DNA from 2 places in the Paenibacillus sp. KN14-4R genome. Region 1 is predicted to be linked to the other one. Evidence: predicted binding sites of a transcription regulator. Region 1 holds the regulator's gene; the other holds the start of a gene.
What was found. The regulator LexA, encoded in region 1, represses DNA repair genes until DNA is damaged. The targets are predictions, from matches to a motif close to CGAACATATGTTCG.
Positions count from the first base shown of each region.

Region 1 (15,032 bases):
ACTCCTATAAACGTCTAGTTCCTGGTTATGAAGCACCTTGTTATGTTGCTTGGTCAGCTTCCAACCGTTCCCCAATGGTTCGAATTCCAGCTTCTCGTGGACTAAGTACACGTATTGAAGTTCGTAACCCAGATCCAGCTGCGAACCCATACCTTGCGCTTGCTGTAATGCTTAAAGCAGGTTTGGATGGAATTAAGAATAAAATGCAAAGCCCGCCTCCAACAGATCGCAACATCTATGTCATGACAGAAGAAGAGCGTATTCAAGAAGGCATCCCTAGCTTACCGGTTAACTTGAAAACTGCACTAGATGAACTAGTAGCTAATGAAGTGATGTGTGAAGCATTGGGTGAGCATGCAATACAACATTTCTATGAGCTTAAAGAAATCGAGTGGGACATGTACCGTACTCAAATTCACCAATGGGAACGCGATCAATACATGACACTATACTAGACTTTTCAAACCCTTGGCGCTGTAGGCGTTGAGGGTTATTTTTATTTTCGGGTATTTTTGAGATTAGTAATGTAGAGTAAATTTAATAATGTCGGCTTAGCAATCTACTCCTTTGTAAGTTATGCACTTGACATGGAAAAAACTCACACGAGAGAATGAACCAACTTTCCTCACAAACCGAATGAACGAATAACCTCGTACTTTCATCCAATCAGTTGAATTTATCAAACATATTATATCTTGATAGGACGGAAGGGGGGGTTCAAATGGGAGAATTCTTTGAACGTGGCGGCTTGTTTACTTCCACAGGTACAATATTAGTTCTGTTTATTCTTTTAGTAATTATCACTAGAACATTTTTGTTCTAACTTATTAAGCGGTTTGGCCGCTTGTTATGAAGTGACCCCATAAAGTTAGACAGGTTATTTTGTTAGGCGATTAGCTGGGCATGAGTTCGGTATTGTAACGGACTCATGCCTTTCTTCAAAGCGTTCAAGAAGAGAATCCCAGAGTATAGGAATAACCCTTTGTTGCTCTGTATGAAAATAAATAAACGAATAAATGGTAATAATAAGTTAATGAAAAAAGAGTGAAGGATGATTATATGATATACATATATAATGATTTTGGTGGAACCCATACGACATCATTAGCTGCTGCTTATCATCTAAAAAAATTGCCCACGAATCGGAAACTTACAAAAGAAGAGATTCTAAACGTTGATTATTTTAACAAACTACAAACTTCCGATATGGGAAAGCTCATTTTTCATGGTATAGATGAACATGGGGATTCAGTTTACACTGTTGGACGTGGGGCATCAAAGGTTGTGGCTCCTGCTTTAACAAATCTAACCTTATTATTACTAGAAAGATATAAGATTAATGAAACAATCGTGTATTCGAATACATCTCCTACCGTACCATTGGCTATGACTATTGGTGGCTTATTGTCTAGAAGGTTAAAACTACATTTTATTGGTGTTCCGCTATTGGTATTAGGAGCAAAGCAAATCTGCGAAAAAATCAGTTATCTGGTTATACATACTAAAAAGACAGCAAAGTCCCAAACTGGATCACTTCTTATAATGGAAAACAAAAATGTTCCCAAGTACTCAGTCGGAAATAGAACATGACTCATGTTTGTACTTATTTTTAAGGTAATCGAATCTCAAATTCTCTTAATGAGCCTAGATTTCCTTGATAACTTAATTTTCCGTATTGTTTTAGCTATTTTGTTACCATTGAAACAACAAACACCTCCACTAAAATGCCATTTAAGGCACAGTGGAGGTGTTTGTTTCATGTTAATACTGGATTAAATACCTCGAAATAGTCCGATGACTTTACCAAGAATAGTCACATTATTGAGGCGAATAGGCTGCATAGTAGTATTCTCAGGCTGCAAACGAATATGGTCTTTCTCTTTGTAGAAACGTTTAACGGTTGCTTCGTTGTCTTCAGTCATAGCAACGACAATTTCACCGTTATGGGCAGTTTGCTGCTGACGAACGATGACGTAGTCACCATCGTGAATGCCAGCATCAATCATAGATTCACCCATAACACTAAGCATAAACACGTTATCTTCTTTCACATAGTGAGCGGGAAGAGGGAAATAATCTTCGATATTCTCTGTAGCTGTAATAGGTAAACCTGCTGTAACTTTACCGATTAATGGAACTCGAGCTACGGATGGGAAGTTTTCAATGCCTGTTTCGTTCTCATTACCATGCAAAACTTCGATGGCTCTAGGCTTTGTTGGATCTCTACGGATTAACCCTTTTCTCTCTAGACGATCTAAGTGACCATGAACGGTAGATGAAGACGCAAGTCCAACAGCCTCTCCAATCTCACGAACAGAAGGTGGGTATCCTTTTGCTTTTACTTCAGTTTTAATAAAATCTAGAATAGCAAGTTGACGCTGAGAGACCTTGCTCACGAGTATCCCTCCATATATGTAATAAGTAGGTTAATTATATCATAGAACTCGAGTTCGTACAAACATAAGTTCGAATAATTCCTGTATTTATCAAATCGGTCTCATAATTTGTCATTGTGAAGCATTGACACAAACGTTTGTTCGTGTTAATTTAAAAACAAGAACAAACGTTTGGGGTGTATATTCATGTACTATATGACGAATTATGATTCTTCTTCAGTTACAAAACATACAACAAATAAGAGAGTGAGTTTCCGTTCAAAACAAAATATGGGGTCAAAAAAGATTGTTACCGCTATGACAGGGACAAGCTCTCGTCATAATCGATTGCTTCGTGTCGTGATGTTGGTTTTGATCATTGCTGTAGCTGCTTGTGGTGGAGCAATTGTACATACTTATGCGGCGCAACCTGGGATTACTCCGACATCCAAGTTTGAACAAGCAATAGTGTCGGCCAATCAAGTTGCTTATGACAGAATTACTGTGAATGCTGGTGAAACACTTTGGTCAATCGCAACTGAGTTTGCACCTAAGGGTGTGTCGGTTAGAGATTACATGAGGAAAATTCAGAAAGTAAACGCAATGTCATCTACTTCTTTGCAAGCTGGGCAATCGTTATTGATTCCTTAGTTTGACGATTTTCCATGCTTCGGTTCGATTCGAAGTTCCAATTGTGCTTCAAGCTTGACATTGTCCGGACGTAGTGGCAAAGTATTAGCAGAATCCACTGAACGAATGATGTTACGAGGAGGCAATTGACAGATGGAACACACAATTAATCGTATTAATGAATTAGCCCGTAAGCATAAAGCAGAGGGGTTAAGTGAAGAAGAACTAGTTGAACGAGATGAACTTCGTAAAAAATACATTCAGTCCGTAACTGGTAATTTGGAGTCTCATTTAAAAACGATTAAAGTTGTCGATGAGCATGGTAATGAACTTAAGCGGAAGAAGGGGAAATAGGGATGACGATTAAAGCGATTCTTTTTGATCTCGATGATACGTTGTTATGGGATGAACGAAGCATTAAAGAATCTTTTCGCGTAACATGTGAGGAAGCGGCTAAGCATGCATCAGTCCTTCCAAATGAACTAGAAGCGGCGGTTCGACAAGAGGCTCGTGCCCTTTACGAGACATATGAAACTTTCCCTTATACGAAAAGTATTGGAATTAACCCATTTGAAGCACTTTGGGGTAATTTCCTTAAAGGCGAAGATGAGAATCTCAAGAAATTACGTGATCTTGCGCCTACATATCGTACGGAAGCTTGGACACGTGGACTTCGTGTATGCGGTGTAGAAAATCATGAACTTGGCCAACGGTTAGGCGAGATGTTCGCAGCGGAGCGTCGTATGCGTCCTATCATCTATGAAGAAACATTCAAAGTCCTTCAACAGCTGAAAGAAAAGTATATGTTGTTGCTATTGACGAATGGTTGTCCAGACTTACAGCAAGAGAAGCTAGATGGTGCTCCTGAGCTTGCATCTTACTTTGACCAAATTATTATTTCGGGTAATCATGGACAAGGCAAACCTGCTGAAACGATTTTTTGGCGTGCAGTTGAGGCTCTTGGTATAGAACCATCAGAGGGCGTGATGGTAGGCGATAAGTTAACAACAGATATTCTTGGATCGAATCGAATCGGGATGAAGAATATGTGGATCAACCGTCATGGTGTAACTCGTACAGATGAAATTATTCCTACTTATGAAATTAACCATTTATCACAAATTCAACAATTGATTGATAGCGAGCAGCTCTAATCTTTTTTATAGAAGTAAATAATACAAGTATATCGAATGAATTTGAAAAAGAGGGTGCTACCAAAGCCATGAATATGGCTAGGGACACCCTCTTTTATTTATATGGATAATCGGTAATGGAATTAGGCCTTAATGAAGGAATCATCTTGGAAAGGATGTGCAATCCAACCTTCAGTTTCGATAAATAAACGAACAGCCACAATTTGCTTATTATCCATTAAAGTGAAGAAATGCGGTTTATGTTCTGGAACGGAAATAACATCTCCAGCTTCAAGTTCTACATCAAAGTAACCTACTTCATCTGTTCCTTTAATGATGAAAATCCCTTTACCTGCAGCGATTGCGCGAACTTCGTCTTCCGTATGTGTATGAACTTGCTCGAATTTTTTGAGAAGTTCATCTAAATTTGGTGTAGCTTCGGATAAAGCGATGATATCCCAAGTCTGATACCCACGACGAGCTGCTAAATCTTTAATCTCTGGTTCAAACGTCGATAAGATTTGTTGTTTCTCTTCATCTGAGAGAATGAATTTTTCTTGAAGTTCTGCTGAAAGCTTGCTTGGATTCCAATGCTCATACAGTACTTCTTGAGAATCTAGAAAAGCGCGAACGTTTTCTTCGCCGCTAATACGCTCGCCAGTATTACGAATAAGAATTTCAGCCATGTTAATCCCTCTCTTTTCCAATAGGATATTAAGTATTATAGTGCAAATTAACATTGATGTCGATTCATTCAGAATATTGTTTTTGAGTCTATCTATTTTGAAAATAGGAAGGATATTCTTTTCAGGGGAGAATGATTCTGATACACTTATTTTTAAAATATTTCATTGTTCTTAATCTTATTAAGAATGGCGACCAGAGTAGAGAGAAGGAGAGCAGAGAAATGACGAAACGTACATTACAAGAGCAGTTAAAACATAAAATTATGATTTTAGACGGTGCCATGGGAACGATGATTCAAGCGGAGAATTTAACTGATGCCGATTTTGGTGGTGAAGAGCTCGAGGGTTGTAATGAAATGCTCGTTCTCACTCGTCCTGATGTAATCCGAAATATACATGAACAATATTTTGCTGCAGGTGCTGACATCGTTGAGACGAATACATTCGGAGCGGCTAGTGTCGTACTTGCAGAATACGATATTCCTGAACGTGCTAGAGAGATAAACCTAGTTGCAGCAAAGCTTGCCATTGAAGCAGCAGAGAAATATTCAACTCCTGAATGGCCACGTTATGTAGCTGGTGCTATTGGGCCTACTACGAAAACGTTGTCAGTAACTGGTGGTATTACATTTGAAGAGTTAGAAGAAAGTTACTATGAGCAGGCTCGGGCACTCGTTGAAGCAGGTGTCGATGCGATATTACTAGAAACCTCTCAGGATACATTGAACGTGAAAGCTGGATCAATAGCGATACGTCGTGCTTATTCTGATCTTGGTATTGAGCTTCCAATCATGATCTCTGGAACCATCGAGCCAATGGGTACTACGCTTGCTGGGCAAAATATTGAATCTTTCTATGTGTCTCTTGAGCATTTAAAGCCGATTTCGATAGGTTTGAACTGTGCGACAGGACCAGAATTCATGCGTGATCATATTCGGACGTTATCTGAAATTGCCAATACATCGATTTCTTGTTACCCGAATGCGGGGTTACCCGATGAGAATGGTCACTATCATGAATCGCCAGAATCTTTAGCTAAAAAGATGGCTGCGTTTGCCGAACAAGGCTGGCTGAATATAGCAGGTGGTTGCTGTGGTACAACGCCTGATCATATTCGGGCATTATCTGAAGCGTTGTCTAAGTTCAAGCCTCGTCTACAAGAGGGAACACATTCACCAGCTGTTTCGGGTATTGAAACGGTATATATTGAACCAGAGAATCGTCCTTATATGGTCGGTGAGCGGACAAACATATCAGGATCTCGTAAATTTAAGCGATTAATTAAAGAAGAAAAATTTGAAGAAGCTTCTGAGATTGCACGAACGCAAGTGAAAAATGGAGCGCATATCGTCGATATCAACTTACAAGATACGGACATTGATGAAGCGTACGCAATGGAGACTTTTATTCAGCAAGTTGTTAAAAAAATCAAAGTTCCAATCATGATTGACTCCACTTATGATCACATCATTGAATTGGGACTAAAATATTCGCAAGGTAAATCAATCGTCAACTCGATCAATTTAGAGGATGGCGAAGAGAAATTCAAGAATGTGGTTCCTTTATTGCATAAATACGGAGCAGCGGTCGTATGTATCCTGATCGATGAACGTGGTCAAGCTGTAAGTCGAGAAGCGAAGATGGAAGTCGCGACAAGAGCCTATGACTTATTAACCGGTAAATATGGCATGCAGGCGCATGATATTATTTTTGATCCGAATATGTTCCCAGTCGGCTCTGGTGATCCACAGTACATTGGTTCTGCGGTTGAGACTATCGAAGGTATTCGTATGATTAAGGAAAAATATCCGGCTTGTAAGACCATTCTTGGCTTAAGCAACATTAGTTTTGGTCTTCCAGATGCAGGTCGAGAAGTGTTGAACTCCGTTTATTTGTACCATTGTACGAAAGCGGGCTTGGATTATGCGATTGTAAATACGGAGAAACTTGAACGCTATGCATCCATCCCTGATCTTGAGCGGAAGCTTGCGGAAGACTTGATTTATAACACGAATGATGAAACTTTAGCTGATTTTGTTGCACATTTTCGTGAAAAGAAAGTAGAGAAGAAAGAAAAGATCTCGAATTTATCATTGGAAGAACGCTTAGCCTCTTATGTCGTAGAGGGAACAAAGGAAGGGTTGATTCCTGACCTAAATTTGGCTCTTGAGAAGTATGCACCTCTTGATATCATTAATGGTCCTTTAATGGCGGGTATGGCAGAAGTTGGTAAATTGTTCAATAACAATGAATTGATCGTTGCTGAAGTATTGCAAAGTGCTGAAGTGATGAAGGCATCTGTTGCTCATCTCGAACAATTCATGGAAAAAGATGAATCAGCAGTCAAAGGTAAAATAATTCTTGCTACAGTAAAAGGTGATGTACATGACATTGGGAAAAATTTGGTCGAGATTATTTTATCAAATAATGGCTACCAAATTGTCAATCTTGGTATTAAGGTTCCACCTGAACAATTGATCGAGGCATACCGGAAAGAAAAGCCAGATGCAATTGGCTTATCAGGACTTCTAGTGAAGTCTGCTCAACAAATGGTTGTTACCGCTCAAGATTTGCGTAATGCTGGAATTGATGTTCCAATCATGGTGGGCGGCGCTGCATTAACTCGGAAGTTCACAAAAACTCGGATTGCGCCTGAATATGAAGGTATGGTTCTTTATGCGAAGGACGCAATGGATGGTCTTGATATTGCTAACAAATTAAGTGATCCAGAACAACGTAAACGTCTCGTTCAAGAGCTTCGTGAGAGCAAGGAATCCGATGTGATGGAAGCGGGTAAGAGTGAGGACTCCCTGCCTAAATTAACACGGGTGAAAAATTCTACTGTCAATCGAAATTTACCTGTTCAAATACCACCAGATACAGAACGTCATGTGCTTCGAGATTATCCAATTGGCCATTTAATGCCGTATGTGAATATGCAAATGCTTCTTGGACATCATTTGGGTCTGAAAGGCAAAGTTGAAAAACTAATCGCTGAAGGTGATGAGAAAGCAATTGGATTGAAAGAAACTGTAGATGGTATTTTACAGGAGGCACAAAGAGACGGTATTATTAAAGCACAAGGGATGTACCGATTCTTCCCTGCACAATCCAAAGGCGAGACGATCTTTATCTATGATCCAGAAGATCATTCGAAAGTGCTTCAAACTTTCACATTCCCACGTCAAGAGACTGAACCGTATTTATGCCTAGCAGATTACTTAAAATCTGTAGAGAGCGGAGTGATGGACTATGTAGGATTCCTCGTTGTCACGGCAGGTCACGGCGTTTCAGAGATTGCTCGTGAATGGCGCGAGTCTGGCGATTACTTACGTTCTCATGCTTTGCAGTCAACGGCGTTAGAGCTTGCTGAATCGTTCGCTGAGAGAATTCACCACATCATGCGTGATGTATGGGGGATTGCGGATTCGGCGACAATGACGATGCAAGAACGTTTTGGGGCAAAGTACATCGGACAGCGATTCTCCTTCGGTTATCCGGCTTGTCCAGATTTGGATGACCAGAAGCAATTATTTGCTCTGATGAAACCTGAAGATATCGATGTCGAATTGACAGAAGGATCGATGATGGAGCCAGAAGCATCCGTTTCTGCTATGGTGTTCTCACATCCTGAAGCTCGTTATTTTAACGTCGATAAAGTGTAAACCATATAGAATGGAGCAAGTAATAGATTGGAACTTTATTTTCTAGGAACAGGGGCAGGAATGCCGTCCAAAGAGCGCAATGTCACTGCTATTGCTCTAAATCTACTTGCTGAACGCGGCACTTATTGGTTGTTTGATTGTGGGGAAGGGACGCAGCACCAAATTCTCCGCACACCAGTGAAACTCAGTAAGTTAGAGAAGGTTTTTATTACCCATTTGCATGGGGATCACATTTTCGGACTACCTGGTTTATTGTCTTCACGCTCCCATCATGGTGGTGATACACCGCTAACCCTATACGGACCAAGAGGGATTGAAACATTCGTGCGTCAATCACTTGCGATTAGTGGTTCTCATCTGAACTATGATCTTCACATCATTGAGATCGTTGAAGAAGGAGTCATTGATACGGATGATACTTTTTCTGTTGAGGTTAAGCGTCTTGAGCATCGTGTAGAATGCTTCGGTTTTCGGATCGTAGAGCGTGATTTGCCAGGTCCGTTATTAACGGATAAACTTCGTCAAGAAGGCATCCCTTCAGGACCCATCTATGGTCAAATTAAACAAGGCGGAGTTGTTACCCTGTCAGATGGTCGAATGATTAAAGGTTCGGATTACATTGGGCCGTCCATTTCTGGACGCGTGATTACGATTTTAGGAGATACGAAGCCGTGCGCTGCTGCGGTTGAGCTTGCTCATCAAGCAAATGTATTGGTGCATGAGGCGACATTTGAAGCTGAGAAAAGTGATCTTGCTCAAGCTTATGATCACTCCACATCGGCTGAAGCTGCAAGAACTGCGAAACAAGCCGGGGCTGAGGTATTAATCATGACGCATATTTCTGCCCGTTATCAAGAGATCGGCGCTCAACAGTTGTTAAAAGAAGCACAAACTATACATGCAAATGCACATCTTGCTGAAGATTTCTGGTCTTACACAATCTCCCGCTAGGCGGGGGATTTTTTTCTTTTAATTTGCTAGTTGTTCAGCGAAACATTTGGCTGATTTTTGCGTATATATCATGGGGGGGACATGTCAATGAAGCATGCCATGATTCGAATCATGAACATTTTATTAATAATAGGACTACTTGTTGGTTGTTCTCAAGCACAAGCACGTCCAACTAAGCATACAATTATGGATGTAACGCCATCGCATGCGCCCAGATTTTCTTATCGTAATGTATTAAGTACACAGAACGTTTATAAGCAAATGGATAGTATGTTTTGCCTCATGAGAAATGCTAAAAAGATGAATGGGTTTATTCGATGGGGACGACCAAGTTCGAATTCATTTAAAGATAAAATTAAAGATAGTTTGAAGAGCTTCTATCATAAGAAGCGTAATGGAACATCCCAAAGAATATCTCTTCAAGCATGAAAATGTTCGTAAAAGCTGAATGATCACACCGTTTTCAGGGAAAAATAGGGTGTAGATTCCTTTGCTGAGGTGAAATGATGAAATATACCAGTCAAGACATTATCATTATTGAGCAAGCCCTGCAAACAGCTATGCAAGTCGAGAAGAATCCTAGTAAAATAGAGGGAATTCGTGAAGTATTAACCAAACTCCGTGAAAGTTCGGAGTCTGCACTTCAAAGAGAGCGGGATATGAGTATCGAGGATGATGCATACGGTGGCATACGATTCGATTATGATGATTCCTCTGATTCGATCTAACTTTTCCCGGGAAAGCGCAGGATACGACAGATATGTCAGATCTGCGCTTTTTTTGCGTGAGCTGAAGTTCATTTCTTGGATTGAAAAGCGAACGTGTATTCTGTAAGATAGAGTTATGAAGCAGTAAAGGGGAACGTGTGTTAAATGAATCATTTGACTGGAAAAGTATCCTCGATTGAGGAATTTATCGATGTAATGCGAGGGAATGAGGAGATCATGTCAGGGGTTACCTATTGGCATACGATTCCGGAGAGAGATGCAAAAACGGCACACTTTCCAGAAGAGCTGCACCCTAAAATCCGTGAAGCATTGTCGCAAAGAGGTATTCATCACTTATATACACATCAACGGGATGCGTTCGTACAAGCTGCGGCAGGAAATCATGTCGTAACTGTAACGCCTACGGCATCAGGTAAAACACTATGTTACAACCTTCCTGTCCTCCAGCAAATCTTGGAGAATGACAGCAGTAGAGCATTGTATTTATTCCCGACAAAGGCACTAGCTCAAGACCAAGTATCCGAATTGCAGGAAATGATAAACCTGATGGGTGTTGACCTGAAATCAAGTACGTATGACGGAGATACGCCTCCATCTGCACGTACCGCCATTCGTAATGCAGGTCATATTGTGGTGACGAATCCAGATATGCTGCATTCGGCGATTCTACCCTTACATACGAAATGGGTGAAATTGTTCGAGAATCTCAAATACATCGTGATCGATGAGGTCCATGCGTATCGTGGTGTATTTGGTTCGCATGTTGCCAATGTGATTCGGCGTTTGAAGCGTATTTGCCGTTTTTATGGGTCAAATCCGCAGTTTATTTGTGCGTCAGCAACAATTGCAAATCCGAAAGAACACGCTGAGAAGCTGATCGGAGAGTCCGTCCAGTTAGTCGATAACAACGGTGCGCCTGCGGGCGAGAAGCATTTTGCCTTTTACAATCCGCCTGTTGTGAATGCACAGCTTGGTATACGCAGAAGTTCAGTGCTTGAAGCTCGGAAAATAGCAGCTTTGCTGCTTAACAGCGGTATTCAGACGATTGTTTTTGCGCGTTCGCGTGTTCGGGTAGAAATCTTACTGTCGTACTTACAGGAATTAATTCGTAAAGATTTAGGGCCAAAGTCGATCAGGGGGTATCGTGGCGGATATCTCCCACAACAACGGCGTGAAATTGAGCGGGGACTGCGCCAAGGCGAGATCCGCGGGGTTGTAAGTACGAATGCGTTAGAGCTTGGAATTGATATTGGTCAACTACAAGCTTGTGTCTTATGTGGGTACCCCGGAACAATTGCATCAACTTGGCAGCAAGCAGGTCGTGCAGGGCGTCGAATGGAAAGTTCATTAACCGTACTTGTAGCGAGTTCAGGACCTCTTGATCAATATGTGATATCTCACCCTCGATTTTTCTTTGAACGACCACCTGAACAGGCACGAATTCATCCAGATAATCTATTGATTCTTGTGGATCATGTCAAATGTGCAGCTTATGAGCTTCCTTTTGAAGAGGGGGAGGAGTTCGGTGGTGAACCACTTGTGGATCTGTTAGATTTTCTAGCAGAAGAGAAGGTGCTTCATCACGTTGGGAATCGCTGGTATTGGATGGAGCAATCTTTCCCTGCTCAAACCATTTCACTGCGCTCAGCTGCGCAAGAGAATTTTGTTATTATCGATATTTCTCATGGTTCACGTGTCATTGGAGAAGTCGATCGTTTCTCAGCGCCGACTTTGATCCATGAAGAAGCGATCTACTTGCATGAAGGTGTGCAATATCAGGTTGAAAAGCTCGATTATGAAGAAAAGAAAGCGTTCGTACGTGAAGTCAATGTCGATTATTATACGGATGCGAATTTGGCCGTACAGCTTAAAGTACTTCATGTGCATAAAGAAGAGAAGAAGTATAGCTTAGATCGGCAGTATGGTGAAGTGACGATTAATGCGCAGCCTACTATTTTCAAAAAAATTCGTTTGCATACACACGAAAATATAGGATCGGGCCCCATTCATCTTCCAGAAGAGGAGCTTCACACAAGCTCCTACTGGTTCTCCTTCCATGACGAAGCAGCAGAACATTTTTCGAAAAATGAGATGCAATACGCCTTACTGGGACTTGCGAACATACTGGTTCATATTGCACCGCTTTATCTAATGTGCGATCCGATGGATATACGGGTAGTACCACAAGTGCGTGCTCTGCACAATAAGAAGCCGACAATCTTTTTCTATGATCGATATCCAGGCGGGATTGGGCTAAGTGAGAATTTGTATGAACTGCATGGCTCGTTACTTGAAGAAGCACAGCGCATTATCCGGGAATGTGGATGTTTAAGTGGTTGCCCAGCATGTGTAGGGCCTATTGAAGAGGTTGGATTACAAGGTAAAGAGTTAGCGATGAAGTTATTAACGGTTATGGAAACAGATGGGTAAACTTGATTCGTGTCTTGAGGTAATACGAGGAGCTGATGAAACATGAGCGGACTAAGAGAACGATTGCTGCGATTAAAAAGTTCTGGACAAGGCTCTCTACAAACGAAGAGTACAGAGCATAATGAAAATGAAATGGAACTACCTGTAAGTTATCAGAAGTTCATAGAGCCGGTACAAGAGGAGTCAGTTGAAGAACAAGTGGATTTGCCGATGTTAGACTCTCTTGAGACAACTTCTAAGGAGTCTGACTTGCCTGCTGGTTGGCGTCTATTGGGTGCAGAGCTTGTGTCGAACGAATGGGGTTCATTTATTTTACGGCGTAAAGTATTCTCTCCATCAAAGTTTCATGGCGATTATGAGCTTCGTACGATTATGGAATGTGCATCTGCACTGGACGCTTTTCAAAAAGAGGGCAAGGCAATTGAATCCCATGAACAGTTGTTGTTTTTTGATACGGAGACAACAGGGCTTGGTGTTGGAGCGGGGAATGTACCCTTCTTAATCGGAATGGGGTATTACCAAGGGGAATCGATTGTCATGGAGCAGTTGTTCATTCGTAATGCAAGTGAGGAAAGAGCCATGCTGCAATATTTCCTTGAGCGTTTAACGAAGTGCACCCATCTTGTTAGTTATAATGGAAAATCGTTTGATTGGCCGCTCGTCTTAAATCGTCTTGTGCTTAATCGGATGGTGAGTGATTGCCCTGAACTACACCATATCGATTTGCTTCATGCATCACGAAGTGTATGGAAGCATACATTGCCGACTTGCAAACTTAGTACGGTGGAAGAAGATCGCTTAGGCGTACACCGTCATGATGATGTACCGGGTTCGCTTGCGCCAGTCCTGTATTTTCAATATTTAGCTGAAGGAAACCCGACGCTGCTTAGCGGTATTTTTGATCATAATGAACTTGATGTATTGTCGCTTGCTTCATTAGCCATTCATTTCGCTCAATTGTTAGAAGGAAAGGTACTCTCGTCTGCTGTACCGACGGAGGAACGATTTCGTTGCGCATTGTGGCTGGAGAAAATGGGACGCGTGGATCTCGCGAATGAGCGGATGGATGAGCTGTTTCAGGAAATCGTATTGTCTTGCACGGAAACAAATCGCATCTGGCGTAGTGATGTTCCGATTCAGTTGGCTGCTTGGTATAAAAAACGTGGGCTGTTTAAGCATGCAGTAGTTTTATGGCAGCGATTAATTGATTTTCGAACAGATCAATTCGGTATCTTAATTGAGCCATTTGTGGAGTTAGCGATGTATTATGAACACCGGGAACGCAACCTAGGACGGGCTCTAGATTATGCACAAACTGGTGAGCAAATGTTGCGTAAACGAAAAGTACTCAATCGTCGCTCAGGTACGGATACGACACCACTATCTGAATTAACACATCGTATTAATCGATTAAAGCGTAAGATGGGCGGGAGCAGCATATAACTTCGTAACGATTATCTTACGAATAAATCAGCTTCATTATGGCAATATAGAAGACGTAGAAGTCATCCTGGTGAAATTCACCTATGTCTGGATAGGGCTGGAGCGAAGTTGTATGTATTATGTAGGTGCGCATGTATCGACGGCAAAAGGGTATCTAGCAGCTGCTAAGCAAGTTCAAACAATAGGCGGCAACGCCTTTCAATTCTTTCCGAAAAATCCACGAACCTTGCTTCCAAAGCATTCGATTAATAGGAATGATGCGGGAGCATGCGCAGCGTATTGTATAGAGAATGATATCATATCGATTGCACATGCCCCGTATCCATTAAATCTTGCCGTAGACCCTGAAGAATCGGGTATCATGCTTGAAGCGCTACTTAATGCGTTAATGATCTCGGAGGCATGCGGAGCGATCGGGCTTGTCGTTCACTTTGGAACTTATTCCCATAAGGACCGTCTAAAAGGATACCATAACCGGATTCAGCTGCTCAATCAAACATTATCGATTTGGTCTGGGGAAGCGCTCATTCTTATTGAGAATCAGGCTGGTGCAGGAGATGCTGAAGGATCCACTTTTGAAGAGTTAACAACGATACGTAATTTATGCGACCAACCGGAACGTATCGGATTTTGTTTGGATACTTGTCATGCTTTTGCATCTGGGCTTTGGAAAGGGTACGATTGGGAAGAGGTTGTTCGTTCGGGGCAATCTTCGGGTTACTTTGATCATTTGAAAGCGGTTCATTTGAACGAATCCAAATTTGCGGCAGGTGAGAAGCGTGATCGACATGCGCCGATAGGTCATGGGATGATCGGTGAGGAGCATATGCGTAGGATGCTCCAATCTCCTTTTTTAAAAGGAATACCGATCGTTCTGGAAACACCATCAATAGTGACTGCAACACATCAACAACAAATTCATTACGTTAAACAACTATTGCATGTATAATCAATGAGGGGGAAAACGACTGTGATTCACGTGTACTTGGAC
Region 1 covers NZ_CP197466.1:1,880,000-1,895,031, forward strand. The annotation lists gene glnA (type I glutamate--ammonia ligase) at 1-455, shown strand, start outside; gene ACSBOP_RS08840 (YjcZ family sporulation protein) at 722-823, shown strand; gene ACSBOP_RS08845 (DUF3189 family protein) at 1,060-1,590, shown strand; gene lexA (transcriptional repressor LexA) at 1,773-2,396, opposite strand; gene ACSBOP_RS08855 (LysM peptidoglycan-binding domain-containing protein) at 2,583-3,026, shown strand; gene ACSBOP_RS08860 (DUF896 domain-containing protein) at 3,159-3,359, shown strand; gene ACSBOP_RS08865 (HAD family hydrolase) at 3,362-4,159, shown strand; gene ACSBOP_RS08870 (1,2-dihydroxy-3-keto-5-methylthiopentene dioxygenase) at 4,282-4,824, opposite strand; gene metH (methionine synthase) at 5,046-8,489, shown strand; gene rnz (ribonuclease Z) at 8,517-9,440, shown strand; gene ACSBOP_RS08885 (hypothetical protein) at 9,528-9,869, shown strand; gene ACSBOP_RS08890 (hypothetical protein) at 9,944-10,168, shown strand; gene ACSBOP_RS08895 (DEAD/DEAH box helicase) at 10,313-12,598, shown strand; gene ACSBOP_RS08900 (ribonuclease H-like domain-containing protein) at 12,641-14,041, shown strand; gene ACSBOP_RS08905 (deoxyribonuclease IV) at 14,154-14,990, shown strand; gene ACSBOP_RS08910 (cyclic-phosphate processing receiver domain-containing protein) at 15,012-15,032, shown strand, end outside.

Region 2 (15,032 bases), 710 kb from region 1:
ACGTTGGACATTTGTTTCGTCTACATTACTCCGTCAAACCGTTCGCAGCCAATTGTCAGAAGATGAATTGTCACCAAATAACGTGTTTATTATAGATGGAATTGTTTCCACGATTCGATCAAACGAAAAGCATCATGATTTACTGCAAACAATTATGGCGATGCCTTCGACTAAGGTCATTGAGCATCCTGACATTTTTATAAGAGAATCAAGCTATACGTATGATGATTTTGATTATTTTATTGAATTACGCACTACGCCAGATGAAGAAATCAATTACGAAAATATCACTTATAGCGTAGATCCTTTTTAAATGGGCCATATGTTAATTAATATAAGGGGGTGAGTTTTGTGTCTGAATTAGGACAACTGTTACGCGAAGCCAGAATCCAACGTAAAATGTCTTTGGAAGAATTACAAGAAATTACGAAGATACGCAAAGGTTACTTAGAGGCGATTGAAGAAGGTAACTATAGGGTATTGCCTGGCAGTTTTTATGTGAAAGCGTTCATTAAAAGCTATGCAGAAGCTGTAGGAATTGATCCGCAGGAAGCACTTAATCTATTTCGTTTAAGTAGTCCAGAGCCTGCTTCTGATGAAATGAATGAACCGACTATTCAACCGCGTCGCCGTGGGAACTTTAGAAATATAGAAAAGTGGGGCCGTTTGGCGTCTACAATTCTAGTTATTTCTTTTATCGTGCTAATATTAGCTATTATTTATTATTATAAAATTAGCAGCGGTGGGGGCACGAATGACGTCAATCAACAAACAAAAATAACGGATAAGGCGGATGCTTCAACACCATCTCCAACTCCAAATATTTCGGCTACGCCTCAGCCAACACCTACACCGACTCCAACTCCTCCCAAAGCAGAGCTAATTCCAGCCGAGAAACAAGGGAAATACGATGCTTTTAATGTAACAAATGTAGATAAGATCTCTGTTACGATTAAAATTGTGGGTAACCCAAGTTGGGTTGAGGTGAAATCTGCAGATGCTGATGGGAAAACCAAAACAATCAACAGCAGCACATTGCAAAGTGGTGAAACGAAAACATGGGAATTTGACTATGCGGCTCTTCTTCGTATTGGTGCTTCCAGAGAAGTAGAACTGTCCGTTAACGGCGTTCCGGTTTCATTCAGCAATGACGATTTCGTAAAAAACTTCAGATTTAATTTAGTTTCAGCTATGGGCACAGGGACAACAGCACCTTAATCATGACTTATTATTCTTAAAAGAAAGGGTGAATCGTACATGAGTTCTGAGAGTTCATTTGATATTGTCTCTAAAGTAGACATGCAGGAATTAACAAATGCTGTGAATCAAGCTACTCGTGAGATTGAGACACGATTTGATTTTAAAAACACTAAAAGCTCGATTACGATTGAAAAAGAAGAATTGGTAATCATCTCCGACGATGACTTTAAACTACAAAATGTTATTGATATTTTGCATAGTAAAATGGCTAAAAGGGGTATCCCTCTTAAAAATTTGGAATATAGCAAAGTGGAGTCGGGTTCATCTGCTACTGTTCGTCAACGTGCGAAGCTAAAGCAAGGGATCGACCAAGAGAATGCGAAGAAAATGAACATTCTCATCCGTGACTCGAAGCTTAAAGTGAAGAGTCAAATCCAAGGAGATCAATTGCGCGTGACTGGAAAAAGTAAAGATGACTTGCAGCAAGTAATGGCATTACTTCGTGGAGCAAATTTGCCGCTTGATTTACAATTTACAAACTTTAAATAAAATAAAAAGTCTTAAACCCCTTGATTTCAAGGGGTTTTCACTTTTTTGACACTTCTCTTTGGCATGTATTATACTTGTGTATAATGGTTGGGTCATGAAATTGGGGGTTTATTGAAATGACAGAAAAAGTAAAAGTAGTCACGCTGGGTTGTGAGAAAAACTTAGTGGATTCAGAAATTATGTCTGGTTTGATTCATGGACGTGGCTACGAATTAGTCGAAGATAAAGAAGACGCAACAATCATTATTGTAAATACATGCGGTTTTATTGACGCTGCGAAAGAAGAATCAGTCAATACCATTTTGGATATGGCAGATTTGAAACAGACAGCAAACCTCAAGGCATTAATTGTGTCAGGCTGTTTAACTCAGCGTTATAAAGAAGATTTACTTAAAGAAATGCCTGAGATCGATGGTATTGTCGGTACGGGTGATTTTCATAATATCAATGAGATTATTGATCAAGCGTTAGCTGGTAAAATGCCAATTTACGTCGGTAATCCAATATTTAATTATGAGCAAGTAATGCCACGTCGTTCTTCGGTTCAGCGATATTCAGCCTATGTGAAAATTGCAGAGGGATGCGACAATGCTTGTACATTTTGCTCGATTCCAATTATGCGCGGTGCTTTCCGTAGTCGTTCTTTGGAATCAATTCTGTCAGAAGTTACAGATCTTGCTTCCCAAGGTATTAAAGAAATTAGCTTGATTGCCCAAGATTCAACCAATTATGGAACAGATTTATATGATGGATTTAAGCTGCCAGAGCTGCTAAATAGGGTAAGTGAAGTTCCTGGTATTAAGTGGGTTCGTCTCCATTATACGTACCCAGGTTTCTTTACCGATGAACTTATTGATACGATTGCAACCAATCCGAAGGTTTGTAAATATGTTGATATGCCACTGCAGCATAGTGAAGATCGTATATTGAAACGCATGAAAAGGCCGGGTAGACAAAAGGATGCTCGGGCGTTAATTGATAAAATTCGAGACCGTATTCCCAATGTAGCGTTAAGAACATCTTTAATTGTTGGATTTCCAGGGGAGACTGAACAAGACTTTGAAAATTTAAAAGCATTTATTGAAGATGTGGAGTTCGATAAATTAGGTGTGTTCACATACTCGAAGGAATCGGATACACCAGCTTCTCGATTGCCAGATCAAGTTGAAGAAGATGTGAAGGAATTTCGTGCGAATACACTCATGGAACTTCAACGTGAGATTTCAAAAGATCGCAATGGGCAACGTATTGACGAAGAAATTGATGTGTTAATTGAACGTTATGAAGGACGAACAGATACTTATGTTGGGCGCTCACAGTATGATGCGCCAGAAATTGATGGTGAGGTGTTCGTGACAGGAGGTCAACTTGAAATTGGCCAGATCGTTAAGGTTAAGATCACGCATTCCTTTGAATTCGATCTATCAGGGGTGATATTGACGTGAATTTAGCTAATAAAATTACAATCGCACGAATTTTTCTTGTTCCGATCATCATGTTCTTTTTACTCATTCAAGTGAGGTTTCCTGATATTCATATCGGAGACGATTTTACAATAACTTACAATCAAATTATCGCAGCATTAATTTTTATCATTGCAGCGAGTACAGATTCACTCGATGGATATATTGCTCGGAAGAAGAAGATGGTAACTAATCTAGGTAAATTATTAGATCCGCTCGCTGACAAATTACTAGTTACTGCAGTGCTGGTATCCCTTGTTCAAATGAATAAAATTGACGCTTGGATTGTTATTATTATCATTTCACGCGAATTTGCGGTAAATGGACTACGTCAGATTGCGCTTCTTGAAGGCATCGTGATTGCAGCAAGTAAATGGGGAAAGTTAAAGACGATTACGCAAATTGCTGCTATTATTACCGTGCTAGTTAATAACTTCCCGTTCAATTTCATCGGAATTCCTGTTGATATGATATTGACATGGCTTGCGGCAATAGTGACGGTGTACTCGGGAATTGATTATTTCGTTAAAAATAAACATGTTCTTGATTTTTCTAATGCTTAGAGGATAATCGGGACCTGAAAGTGGAGTGGGAGCCGCGATGAAAGCAGAGATTATTGCTGTAGGAACGGAACTGTTGTTGGGACAGATTGTGAATACAAATGCACAATATTTGTCTCAAGGTTTGGCTCAATTAGGGATAGACGTCTATTTTCAAACGGTTGTGGGTGACAACGAAACACGCGTTCTAGAGGCTTTTAAGCTAGCCTCTTCGCGTGCGGATTTGGTCATTAGTACAGGTGGTATAGGGCCAACTCAAGATGATCTAACGAAAGATGTGATTGGGAAATTTGTAGGTTTAGAGCTTGAACTTCACGAACCTTCGATGGATAAAATTACAGAGATGTTCGCTTCACGTGGCATACATATGGTGGAGAGTAACAAACGCCAAGCGTTAATGCTATCAGGGAGCCATCCGCTTTCGAACGAGACAGGTTTAGCAGTTGGGAACTGTTTGACACACGAGGGTACACACTTTGTGGTGCTGCCTGGGCCGCCCCGTGAAATGAAGCCGATGTTTGATAAACATGCTGTGCCTTGGATTCGTGGGATAATGGGGAATGCGATTCCGCTTCGTTCACGAATGTTAAAGTTTGCAGGCATTGGGGAATCGGCGTTAGAGGATCGATTAATTGATCTCATCGAAAATCAGTCCGACCCTTCAATTGCACCGTATGCAAAGGAAGGTGAAGTCGCGATTCGTCTTACAACTAAAGCCTGGACAGATGAGGAAGCAGATGCGAAGTTCCTGACTATAGAGACAGAGATTCGCAGCCGTCTTGGTAATCACTTATATGCCGATCAAGACATTACATTAGAAGAGGCTGTTCTTACACTTCTGGAACAGCAGAACAAGACGTTCACAGCCGCTGAAAGTTGTACGGGTGGTTTACTTGGTGAAATGGTTACAGCTATCCCAGGTAGCTCCAAATCGTTTAAGGGTGGGGTCATTTGTTATACCAATGAATTAAAACATAAGCTTGTTGGTGTCCCTGAACAACTATTAGAGGGTGTAGATTCGCCTGGAGCAGTATCGCCTGAAGTCGCAGAGAGTCTGGCAGCAGGAATGAAGCTTGCAGCAGGTTCCGACTATGCGATCTCGATTACAGGTGTAGCGGGACCTTCAGAATCAGAAGGAAAGCCAGTTGGGCTTGTTTATGTAGGTATTGCTGATGATCATGGACATGTACATGCGGTTAAACTCCAATTAATAGGTAATCGAGAAGGTATTCGTCTGCGTGCAGCCAAAAGTGCTTTGTATCAGTTATGGAAGCTGCTTGCAGGCAAATAAATGATTGTTTTTATTTGGAAAATAAGCTATAATTAACATACCGTTAACGGAGGAACCGTAACAAAGTCAATCTTTGTTACGGTTTTTTTATTCCACAAATAAAAACGAATGTATGTTCGAAAAAACACTTGGCAAGAAGGTAAAAAGAAGTTATCATGTATATATAAACGAGATGAAGGAAGTGACTATTTTGGCAGATCGTAGCGCTGCATTAGAATCGGCATTGCGCCAGATTGAGAAGCAATTCGGTAAGGGCTCCATTATGAGACTTGGAGAATCTGCACATTCACAAATTGAAACGATTCCAAGTGGATCTCTTGCTCTTGATATCGCTTTGGGTGTTGGGGGATTTCCACGAGGAAGAATTATTGAAATATATGGGCCTGAATCTTCAGGTAAAACAACTGTCGCACTTCATGCAATTGCAGAAGTACAACGCCGCGGTGGACAAGCTGCTTTCATTGATGCGGAGCACGCACTTGATCCGGTATATGCAAGCAAGCTTGGCATTAACATTGACGATTTGCTATTATCCCAACCTGATACGGGGGAACAAGCATTAGAGATCGCAGAAGCCCTTGTACGCAGTGGAGCAGTCGATATCATCGTTGTTGACTCTGTTGCAGCACTTGTTCCTAAGGCGGAAATTGAAGGGGATATGGGTGACTCTCACGTTGGTTTGCAAGCACGTCTGATGTCCCAAGCTTTGCGTAAACTTTCAGGCGCGATCAATAAATCCAATGTTATTGCGATTTTTATTAACCAACTTCGTGAGAAAATTGGAGTGATGTTCGGTAATCCTGAGACGACACCAGGTGGCCGTGCGCTTAAGTTCTATTCCTCTATTCGTATTGATATTCGACGTGTTGAGTCCATTAAGCAAGGAAATGACTTGGTGGGTAATCGCACAAGAATCAAAGTTGTTAAGAATAAAGTTGCGCCTCCGTTCAAGCAAGCTGATGTCGATATCATGTACGGTGAAGGTATCTCTAGAGAAGGCAGTCTCATTGATATTGCCACTGAGATGGACATTGTAAACAAGAGTGGTGCTTGGTACTCTTATAACAATGACAGACTTGGCCAAGGTCGCGAGAATGCGAAGCAGTATCTGAAAGAGCATAAAGATGTTGCTGATATCATTGAGCAAAAAATTCGTGAGAACTGCAGTTTAAAAGCTGCAGCTACAAATACAGCATTAGATCAAGAAGAAGATGACGAGGATCTCGAATTAGGATTTGAAGAATAAATCGTATGTTTGTGATTCCCGATATGAATCTCATAGGATGGCTATAATCGACAAGCACCTTTTCTTCAGAAAAGGTGCTTTCGTTATTGAATCAAATTGAAATGGAGTACGGTGCATGGAACGGAATGGGAGACAGGAAGAATCCATCATTACGATGGTAGAATTGCAAAAGAAAAATAAACATCGGTTTAATATTTACTTGAATGAGGAATTCGCATTTGCTGTCCATGAAGATATCATGATTAAGCATCATCTTTTCAAAGGGACAAGCATTGATTCTGCAAGGATCATCGATATTTTGCAAGAGGAAGAGCAGCACAGCGCTTATTTGGCATCTTTGCGATATTTAGGTCGTGGACCTCGTTCAGAGAAGGAAGTTCGGCGTAAGCTTAAAGAAAAGGGTTACGATGGTGAATCCGCGGACAAAGCTGTCGATAAGCTTAAACAACAGCAATATATTGATGATCATGCTTTCGCGAAACAATGGGCCGATCATCGGGTCCATTTTGGTCGAAAAGGAAGGAACTTTGTCCGTCAAGAATTGGCGTCCAAGGGACTTGGTAAGGATGAAATTTCACAGGCCATGCAGGGAATAGACGAAGAGGCTGAGTATGAAGGAGCTCTTACGTTGGGGAGTAAGAAATGGCGTAGTGTATCGGGCACGGAGCTAGATAAGAAACGAAAGACAATGGCATATTTGCTAAGACGGGGATACGTACAAGGTGTTGTGAATCGTGTCATTAGACAAGTTTCTGAAGAAACCCTAGAGGACTCTACATTCGAGCTATAAATGACTCTGGTAACTTCCCTTGACAAGCTTCTTCGACAAAAGCTAAAATAAAAGTGTATATTTTATATATCAACTTCATAATTGTTATGATTTTGGTGAGCTAAGGGTAAGAAACGCCAATTTTTACCTTTAGGAAAGAATAAGCAAAGGTGCACAGCAATTTGATCTTGCATCATTGATCCAATTTTAAAGTTACTGTGCGCATTTTAATCTGATTTTTTTACAAAAACATTGAAAAACGAATTTAAAAGACCTAAGGTCCCAAGCTAACACCTTGGAGAAACCAACGAGGAGGTGAACATGATGGACACTACTGTAATCCTGTGGATCTCGATTCCCGTTGTTGGCGTTCTTTGCGGTGGGATTGGTTATTTTATCCGTAAGTCTCTTGCAGAAGCAAAAATTTCTAGTGCCGAACAAGCTGCTGTACAAATTAAAGAAACAGCTCTAAGAGAAGCAGAAGCACTTAAGAAAGAAACGGTGGTAGAAGCTAAAGATGAAGTTCATAAGCTCCGTACCGAAGCTGAAAAAGACATTCGCGAACGTCGAAATGAAATTCAACGTCAAGAAAGACGATTGTTGCAAAAAGAGGAATCGCTGGATAAAAAATTAGAATCTCTTGAACGTAAAGAAGAACAAGTTGCCAATAAAGAAAAGCGGATCGAAGAAACACAATCACAAATTGATGAGCTTTACCGAGCACAAGTGACTGAGTTGGAACGTATTTCCAGTTTAACGATGGAAGATGCCAAACATATTATTTTGACTAAAGTCGAGCAAGAAGTTCGTCATGAAGCCGCTCAATTGATTAAAGAAATTGAACAGCAGGCAAAAGAAGAAGGCGACAAGAAAGCTAGAGAAGTCATTACGATGGCTATTCAGCGCTGCGCTGCAGATCATGTTGCTGAGACGACGGTATCTGTTGTCACATTGCCTAACGAGGAAATGAAAGGCCGTATTATCGGTCGAGAAGGCCGTAACATTCGTGCTCTCGAAACATTAACAGGTATTGATCTGATTATTGATGATACACCAGAAGCAGTTATTTTATCTGGTTTTGACCCAATAAGACGTGAAATTGCTAGAAATGCACTTGAGAAATTGGTTGCGGATGGACGAATCCATCCTGCTCGAATTGAAGAGATGGTGGAAAAATCCCGCAAAGAAGTTGACGAGCGAATCCGTGAGTACGGGGAGCAGGCAACATTTGAAGTGGGCGTACATGGTTTACATCCGGACCTCATCAAAATTTTAGGTCGACTCAAATTCAGAACAAGTTATGGACAAAACGTGCTGAAGCACTCCATGGAAGTAGCTTATTTATCTGGATTGATGGCTGGGGAGCTCGGAGAGGACGTAACTTTGGCGAAACGTGCCGGGCTTCTGCATGATATTGGAAAGGCGCTTGACCACGAGGTGGAAGGATCGCACGTTGAGATCGGCGTAGAAATTGCCAAGAAATACAAAGAGCATCCTGTGGTTGTTAACGCAATCGCATCTCATCATGGTGATGTGGAAGCAACTTCCGTTATTGCGATGTTGGTTGGAGCAGCAGATGCATTATCTGCAGCAAGACCAGGGGCTCGCCGTGAAACGCTAGAAACGTACATTAAGCGTCTGGAGAAGTTGGAAGACATCTCTGAGTCATTCGAAGGTGTAGAGAAATCTTACGCGATTCAAGCAGGTCGTGAAGTTCGTGTAATGGTTCATCCAGAGAAGATTGATGATACAGAAGCATTCCGCTTAGCTCGTGATATTACGAAGAAGATCGAAGAGGAACTTGATTATCCAGGTCACATAAAAGTGACGGTTATTCGAGAGACTCGCGCGGTTGAATACGCAAAATAAATGGTTTAAACTAGAAAAGTGGCGTAAAGCCACTTTTCATTTTTTTTGTGAACGAACAATTAGGGGTGAAATGTTATTAAAATCATATTTATTGGAGATATAGTGGGGTCCGTTGGTCGCAAGGCACTGAAAGCTGTACTACCGAGTTTGAAGGATCGTTATCCGAATGCCGTGATCATCGCTAATGGGGAAAATGCTGCAGCGGGTCGCGGAATTACGGCTGCGATTGCACGTGAATTTTACGCACAGGGTGTACAAGCCATTACACTTGGAAATCATACTTGGGACCAGAAGGAAATTTTTGAGTTCATAGATGATGATGACAAAATGATTCGTCCAGCGAACTTCCCACCAGGTACGCCAGGACGTGGATATACAAAGATCAAGACAAGAGTAGGGGATATCTTACTTATCAACTTGCAAGGTAGGACGTTCTTACCGCCAATTGATTGCCCATTCCGCAAAGTCGATGAAATTCTTGAGCAAGAGAAAAATCAATATAAGTTTGTGTTTGTTGATTTTCATGCGGAAGCGACTTCAGAAAAGATTGCAATGGGTTGGCATTTAGATGGCCGTGCGTCTGCTGTTGTAGGTACGCACACCCATGTGCAGACAAATGACAATCGGATTCTGCCACAAGGAACGGGTTATGTGACAGATGTGGGTATGGTTGGTCCTCGAGATGGGATCCTGGGTATGGAGCGCAATGCCGTACTCTATAAATTTGAGACACAACTGCCAGTTCGTTTCGTTGTAGATGAAGGGAAATGGCATTTTCATGCAGTTGTATTCGATTTTAATGACTCCACAGGTGCATGTGAGTCCTCTCAATTGATTCGTTATGATGAGGATGAATTTATTTTCGCATAGAAGATGGAATGATTAGGGCTTCCAAGGAATAAGTTTTGATAATGGAGTTTATTCCTATTCTGGGGAGGTACTTTTCCATGGAGGTATTAAAAGTTTCAGCAAAATCCAATCCAAACTCCGTTGCAGGTGCTTTAGCTGGCGTGTTACGAGAGCGAGGAGCAGCTGAATTACAAGCGATCGGCGCGGGAGCACTTAATCAAGCAATAAAAGCTGTAGCAATTGCTCGAGGGTTTGTAGCGCCGAGCGGTGTCGATTTAATCTGCGTACCTGCTTTTACAGATATTGTAATCGATGGAGAGGATCGGACAGCAATAAAATTGATTGTGGAACCGCGTTAAGGAAAGTTGAATGAGAGAAGTAAGACTAATGAACAGAAAAATGGTGTATGATGATCTTAAGCCCAGATTAGGGCTTTTCTTTTTGTATACAAGGAATGAGAGGATGGTTAGATATGATTATTGATGGCCATTGTGATGCACTACTTAAACTTTTTCTAGATCCGAAGACACGATTTGATAGTGACATCATAAAAATGCAGGCAAGTGCTCCTTTACTGGAAAAAGGAAATGTGAAGCTGCAGCTGTTTGCGATTTTCATTGATGATGAGATGCCAAATCATACATTTCATCACATGCTTGAATATATTGATCTATTTCATGAGAAAGTGGCTTCTCATCCGAGATTCCAAATGGTGCGCAGCAAGCAAGAATTCGCCTCTGCTATGGAGAGTCAGAATATAGGTGCACTACTTACGATCGAGGGTGCTGACACTCTGATGGGTGATCCTATGCTGTTACGTACGGTATATCGATTGGGTGTTCGTGCTATCGGTCTAACATGGAACTATGCAAATTGGGCTGCAGATGGTGCAAATGAGCCACGCAAGGGCGGTTTAACAATTTTAGGGAAGCAGTTTGTTAGAGAATGTAATAAATTGGGAATGATGATAGATGTATCGCATTTATCGGAAAAAGCGTTTTGGGATGTCGCGGAAACATCCAACCGATCATTTTTCGCCTCTCATTCGAATGCCTATCAAATTTGTCAGCATCAACGTAATTTAACGGATACTCAAATTCAGGAGTTAATTCGAATCGATGGTTTGATGGGTCTTAATTTTGTCCCCTACTTTGTGACCAATCAGCCGAGCGTCTCAATTCGTGATGTATTGTTACATATTGATCATGTTTGTGCATTGGGTGGTGTAAATCACGTTGGATTTGGTGCAGATTTTGATGGCATTGTTAAATTCATTCCTGGACTCCTAAATGCATCGGATTACCATAACTTGGCGGATGAACTCTATAAAAGGTATAAAAAAGAGGAAGCTGACGGCTTTTTATACAAAAATTGGTCGAGATTTTTACAAGAAAATCTACCAGAGGATAGGAATTGAAATCATCTCAAAATTAGATCATTTCAATCTAAAAACTCTATCTAATAAGATGGTTGAAAATGCTTGCATTTTCCATGGCGAAGCACTAAAATTCAGTTGAAACATGTTCTTAATATTTTAATAACTAAATTAAATCTAGTTTTTCAAGTTTTCTGTCATGTTAATAAAACATAGCTGCTGTTTAAAAGGAGAGGACGTAAGGTGATTAGTCAGTTGTCTTGGAAGATCGGTGGTCAGCAAGGTGAGGGTGTAGAAAGTACAGACCGTATTTTTTCCACATCACTTAATAGACTGGGGTATTATTTGTATGGATACCGTCATTTCTCATCGCGGATTAAGGGGGGCCATACAAACAACAAGATTCGGATATCCACTAAACCGATTCGTTCAATTTCTGATGATTTGAATATTCTAGTTGCATTTGACCAAGAAACGATCGATTTGAATGCGCATGAACTATGTGCAGGTGGCGTCGTAATTGCGGATGCTAAATTTAATCCAACATTGCCGGAAGGCGTTAATGCTAGATTGTTCCCAGTACCAATTACAGCTATTGCTGAAGAACTTGGAACTTCCCTTTTCAAAAATATGGCTGCTTCTGGTGCATCATGGGCACTCCTTGGTTTGCCTCTTGAAGTATTCAATAAAGCGGTTGAAGAAGAGTATGGCCGTAAAGGCGCTGCTGTAATCGAGAAGAACGTTGAAGCCGTTCGTAAAGGTGCAGAATACGTACTAGAATTAGCAGGCGGCCCATTGGAAGAGTTCAGATTAGAACCTGCTGATGGCGAGCAAAAGTTATTCATTATCGGTAACGATGCAATCGGACTTGGAGCTGTAGCTGCTGGATGCCGCTTTATGCCTGCATACCCAATTACACCAGCTTCCGAGATTATGGAATATTTGATTAAAGCTTTACCGAAATTTAATGGTACGGTTATCCAAACGGAAGATGAGATTGCAGCTGTAACAATGGCAATTGGCGCTAACTACGGTGGTGTTCGTGCAATGACGGCTTCTGCAGGTCCTGGTCTTTCTCTAATGATGGAAGCGATCGGTCTTGCAGGTATGACGGAAACACCTTTGGTTATCGTTGATACACAACGTGGTGGTCCAAGTACAGGTCTTCCAACAAAACAAGAGCAATCTGATATTAATGCAATGATTAACGGTACTCACGGCGAGATTCCGAAGATCGTTCTTGCACCGAGCACAATTGAAGAGTGTTTCTATGACATGATCGAAGCATTCAACTTGGCTGAAAAATATCAATGCCCAGTTATCGTTGTAACAGACTTGCAGCTTTCCCTTGGTAAACAATCCTCTGAATTGCTTGATTACAACAAAATCGTAATCGATCGTGGAGCGCTTGTAACTGAGGCACCTGCAAATGAAGAGAACAAGCTGTTTAAGCGTTATGAGTTCACTGAAGATGGTATTTCACCACGTGTGATTCCTGGTATGAAAAACGGTATTCACCATGTAACTGGCGTTGAGCATGATCAAGAGGGTCGTCCTTCTGAAAGCACAATCAACCGTCAAAAAATGATGGATAAACGTATGATGAAGTTGAAGAATGTGAAAGTAAACAATCCAATCCTTGTTGATGCTCCGCATGAAAATCCAGAGCTTCTTATCATTGGTATGGGTTCAACAGGTGGTACGATTGACGAAGCAAGAGGTCGTCTAGCTGCCGATGGAATTACGAGCAACCATGTAACAGTGCGTTTGCTTCACCCATTCCCTGCTGAGGAAATGAAACCTTATCTTGAAAGTGCTAAAACAGTTGTTGTTGTTGAAAATAACGCAACAGGCCAACTTGCAAACTTAATTAAGTTAAATGCAGGCTATGCAGACAAAATTAAGAATGTTTTAAAATATAACGGTAACCCATTCTTACCATCGGATATTCACCAAGCTTGTAAGGAGTTGAAGTAATCATGGCAACGTTAAAAGACTTTCGTAATAATGTAAAACCGAACTGGTGCCCAGGTTGCGGAGATTTCTCCGTACAAGCAGCTATCCAAAGAGCAGCAGCAAACGTAGGCTTAGAGCCTGAAGATCTTGCAGTTGTGTCTGGTATTGGTTGTTCCGGACGTATCTCCGGTTATATTAATGCTTATGGCCTCCATGGTGTGCATGGTCGATCTTTGCCAATCGCACAAGGTCTTAAAATGGCTAACCGTGAACTTACTGTACTTGCTTCCGGTGGTGATGGTGATGGTTTTGCAATTGGTATGGGTCACACTGTACATGCGATTCGTCGTAATATTGACATTACGTACATTGTAATGGATAACCAGATCTACGGATTAACAAAAGGCCAACCGTCCCCACGTAGTGCGGAAGGTTTTAAAACAAAGGGTGCGCCACAAGGTACGCTTGAGCAAGCTCTAGCGCCTCTTGAAATGGCTCTGGCAGCAGGTGCAACATTCGTTGCGCAATCGTTCTCATCCAACTTGAAGCAGCTTACAGCTGTAATTGAAGAAGGGATGAAACATAAAGGTTTCTCCATGATTAACGTATTCAGTCCATGTGTGACTTTCAATAAAGTAAACACTTATGATTGGTTCAAAGAAAACGTAGTTGATTTGGAAAGCATTCCTGATTATGATCCAAGCAACCGTGCTATGGCGATGACGAAGCTAATGGAAACAAACGGCATGTTAACGGGCATCATCTATCAAAATAAAGACAGAGCAAGTTATGATGCTTCTGTTCCTAACTTTAAAGATGAAGCACTTGCTAAACAGGATCTTAAGATTTCCGAAGCAGACTTCCAAAAACTCGTTGCTGAGTTTGTTTAATTGAAGTTACAAGAGCGTGTGGTTGATTCCGCACGCTTTTTTTGCGCTGGATAGACGACGACAACCAAGGAGAAGCGCTGATGTCAGTGTAAGCAGGACGAAGCCGTGTCTGCTGGTTTACTTTAGAGCTAAAATTCATTAGAATAGAGTTTGGGGCACAGCTCCATACTGTGTTTATAATTTAAAAGATAAGGGTGGACAACTATGACTACAACAACTAAGCAAGTACCTATCGGGATTTCTGCAAGACATATTCATTTATCACAAGCTCACATTGACCAATTATTTGGAAAAGGCTATGAGTTAACGGTAATGAAAGATCTCACGCAACCAGGTCAGTTTGCGGCGCAGGAAACTGTAGCTGTTGTTGGACCAAAGGGTTCTTTTGATAAAGTAAGAATTTTAGGACCAGCAAGAAAAGAATCCCAATTTGAACTTGCAATGACAGATACGATGAAAGTCGGCGTTCCAGCACCTGTTCGTGAATCAGGTCGCATTGAAGGAACACCTGGTATTAAACTTGTAGGTCCAGCTGGTGAAGTGGAATTGGACAAAGGTGTAATCGTAGCTGCTCGTCACATTCACTTCCACACAAGTGATGCCGCTAAATGGGGTATCGCGGATCAGCAAGTGTTGAAAGTTCGTTTGAACGGTCTTCGCCCATTGGTATTTGAAGATGTCATTGCTCGCGTTTCGGATCAATTTGCATTGGACATGCATATCGATACAGACGAAGGTAATGCTGCTGGGGTAAGAACAGGAGATATGGCTGAAATTATCGGATAATCTTTTAAAGTCATAAGAGGAACGAGCTACTTGCTCGTTCTTTTTTATTTTACAAGATACTGCCACAAAATCCCTTGATTTCTTTTGAAAACCTACCTAGACAGGTGGTATAATGTAAGTTATGAGTACGTTCTGGATTACAAAAGGAGGAATGGTACGTGTCTCAACATACAAAATCCGAAAAGGATTTTTCCAAATATTTTCAACCACCCTCTCTGACAGATGCTAA
Region 2 covers NZ_CP197466.1:2,593,349-2,608,380, reverse strand. The annotation lists gene ACSBOP_RS12585 (DUF3388 domain-containing protein) at 1-313, shown strand, start outside; gene ACSBOP_RS12580 (helix-turn-helix domain-containing protein) at 352-1,218, shown strand; gene ACSBOP_RS12575 (YajQ family cyclic di-GMP-binding protein) at 1,258-1,749, shown strand; gene rimO (30S ribosomal protein S12 methylthiotransferase RimO) at 1,866-3,194, shown strand; gene pgsA (CDP-diacylglycerol--glycerol-3-phosphate 3-phosphatidyltransferase) at 3,191-3,775, shown strand; gene ACSBOP_RS12560 (competence/damage-inducible protein A) at 3,813-5,063, shown strand; gene recA (recombinase RecA) at 5,254-6,309, shown strand; gene ACSBOP_RS12550 (regulatory protein RecX) at 6,425-7,099, shown strand; gene rny (ribonuclease Y) at 7,403-8,947, shown strand; gene ACSBOP_RS12540 (TIGR00282 family metallophosphoesterase) at 9,023-9,817, shown strand; gene ACSBOP_RS12535 (stage V sporulation protein S) at 9,895-10,155, shown strand; gene ACSBOP_RS12530 (dipeptidase) at 10,269-11,213, shown strand; gene ACSBOP_RS12525 (2-oxoacid:acceptor oxidoreductase subunit alpha) at 11,415-13,148, shown strand; gene ACSBOP_RS12520 (2-oxoacid:ferredoxin oxidoreductase subunit beta) at 13,151-14,017, shown strand; gene pduL (phosphate propanoyltransferase) at 14,222-14,803, shown strand; gene miaB (tRNA (N6-isopentenyl adenosine(37)-C2)-methylthiotransferase MiaB) at 14,962-15,032, shown strand, end outside.
Region 2: the regulator LexA is predicted to act here: its motif matches at 5,169-5,182, upstream of recA (recombinase RecA).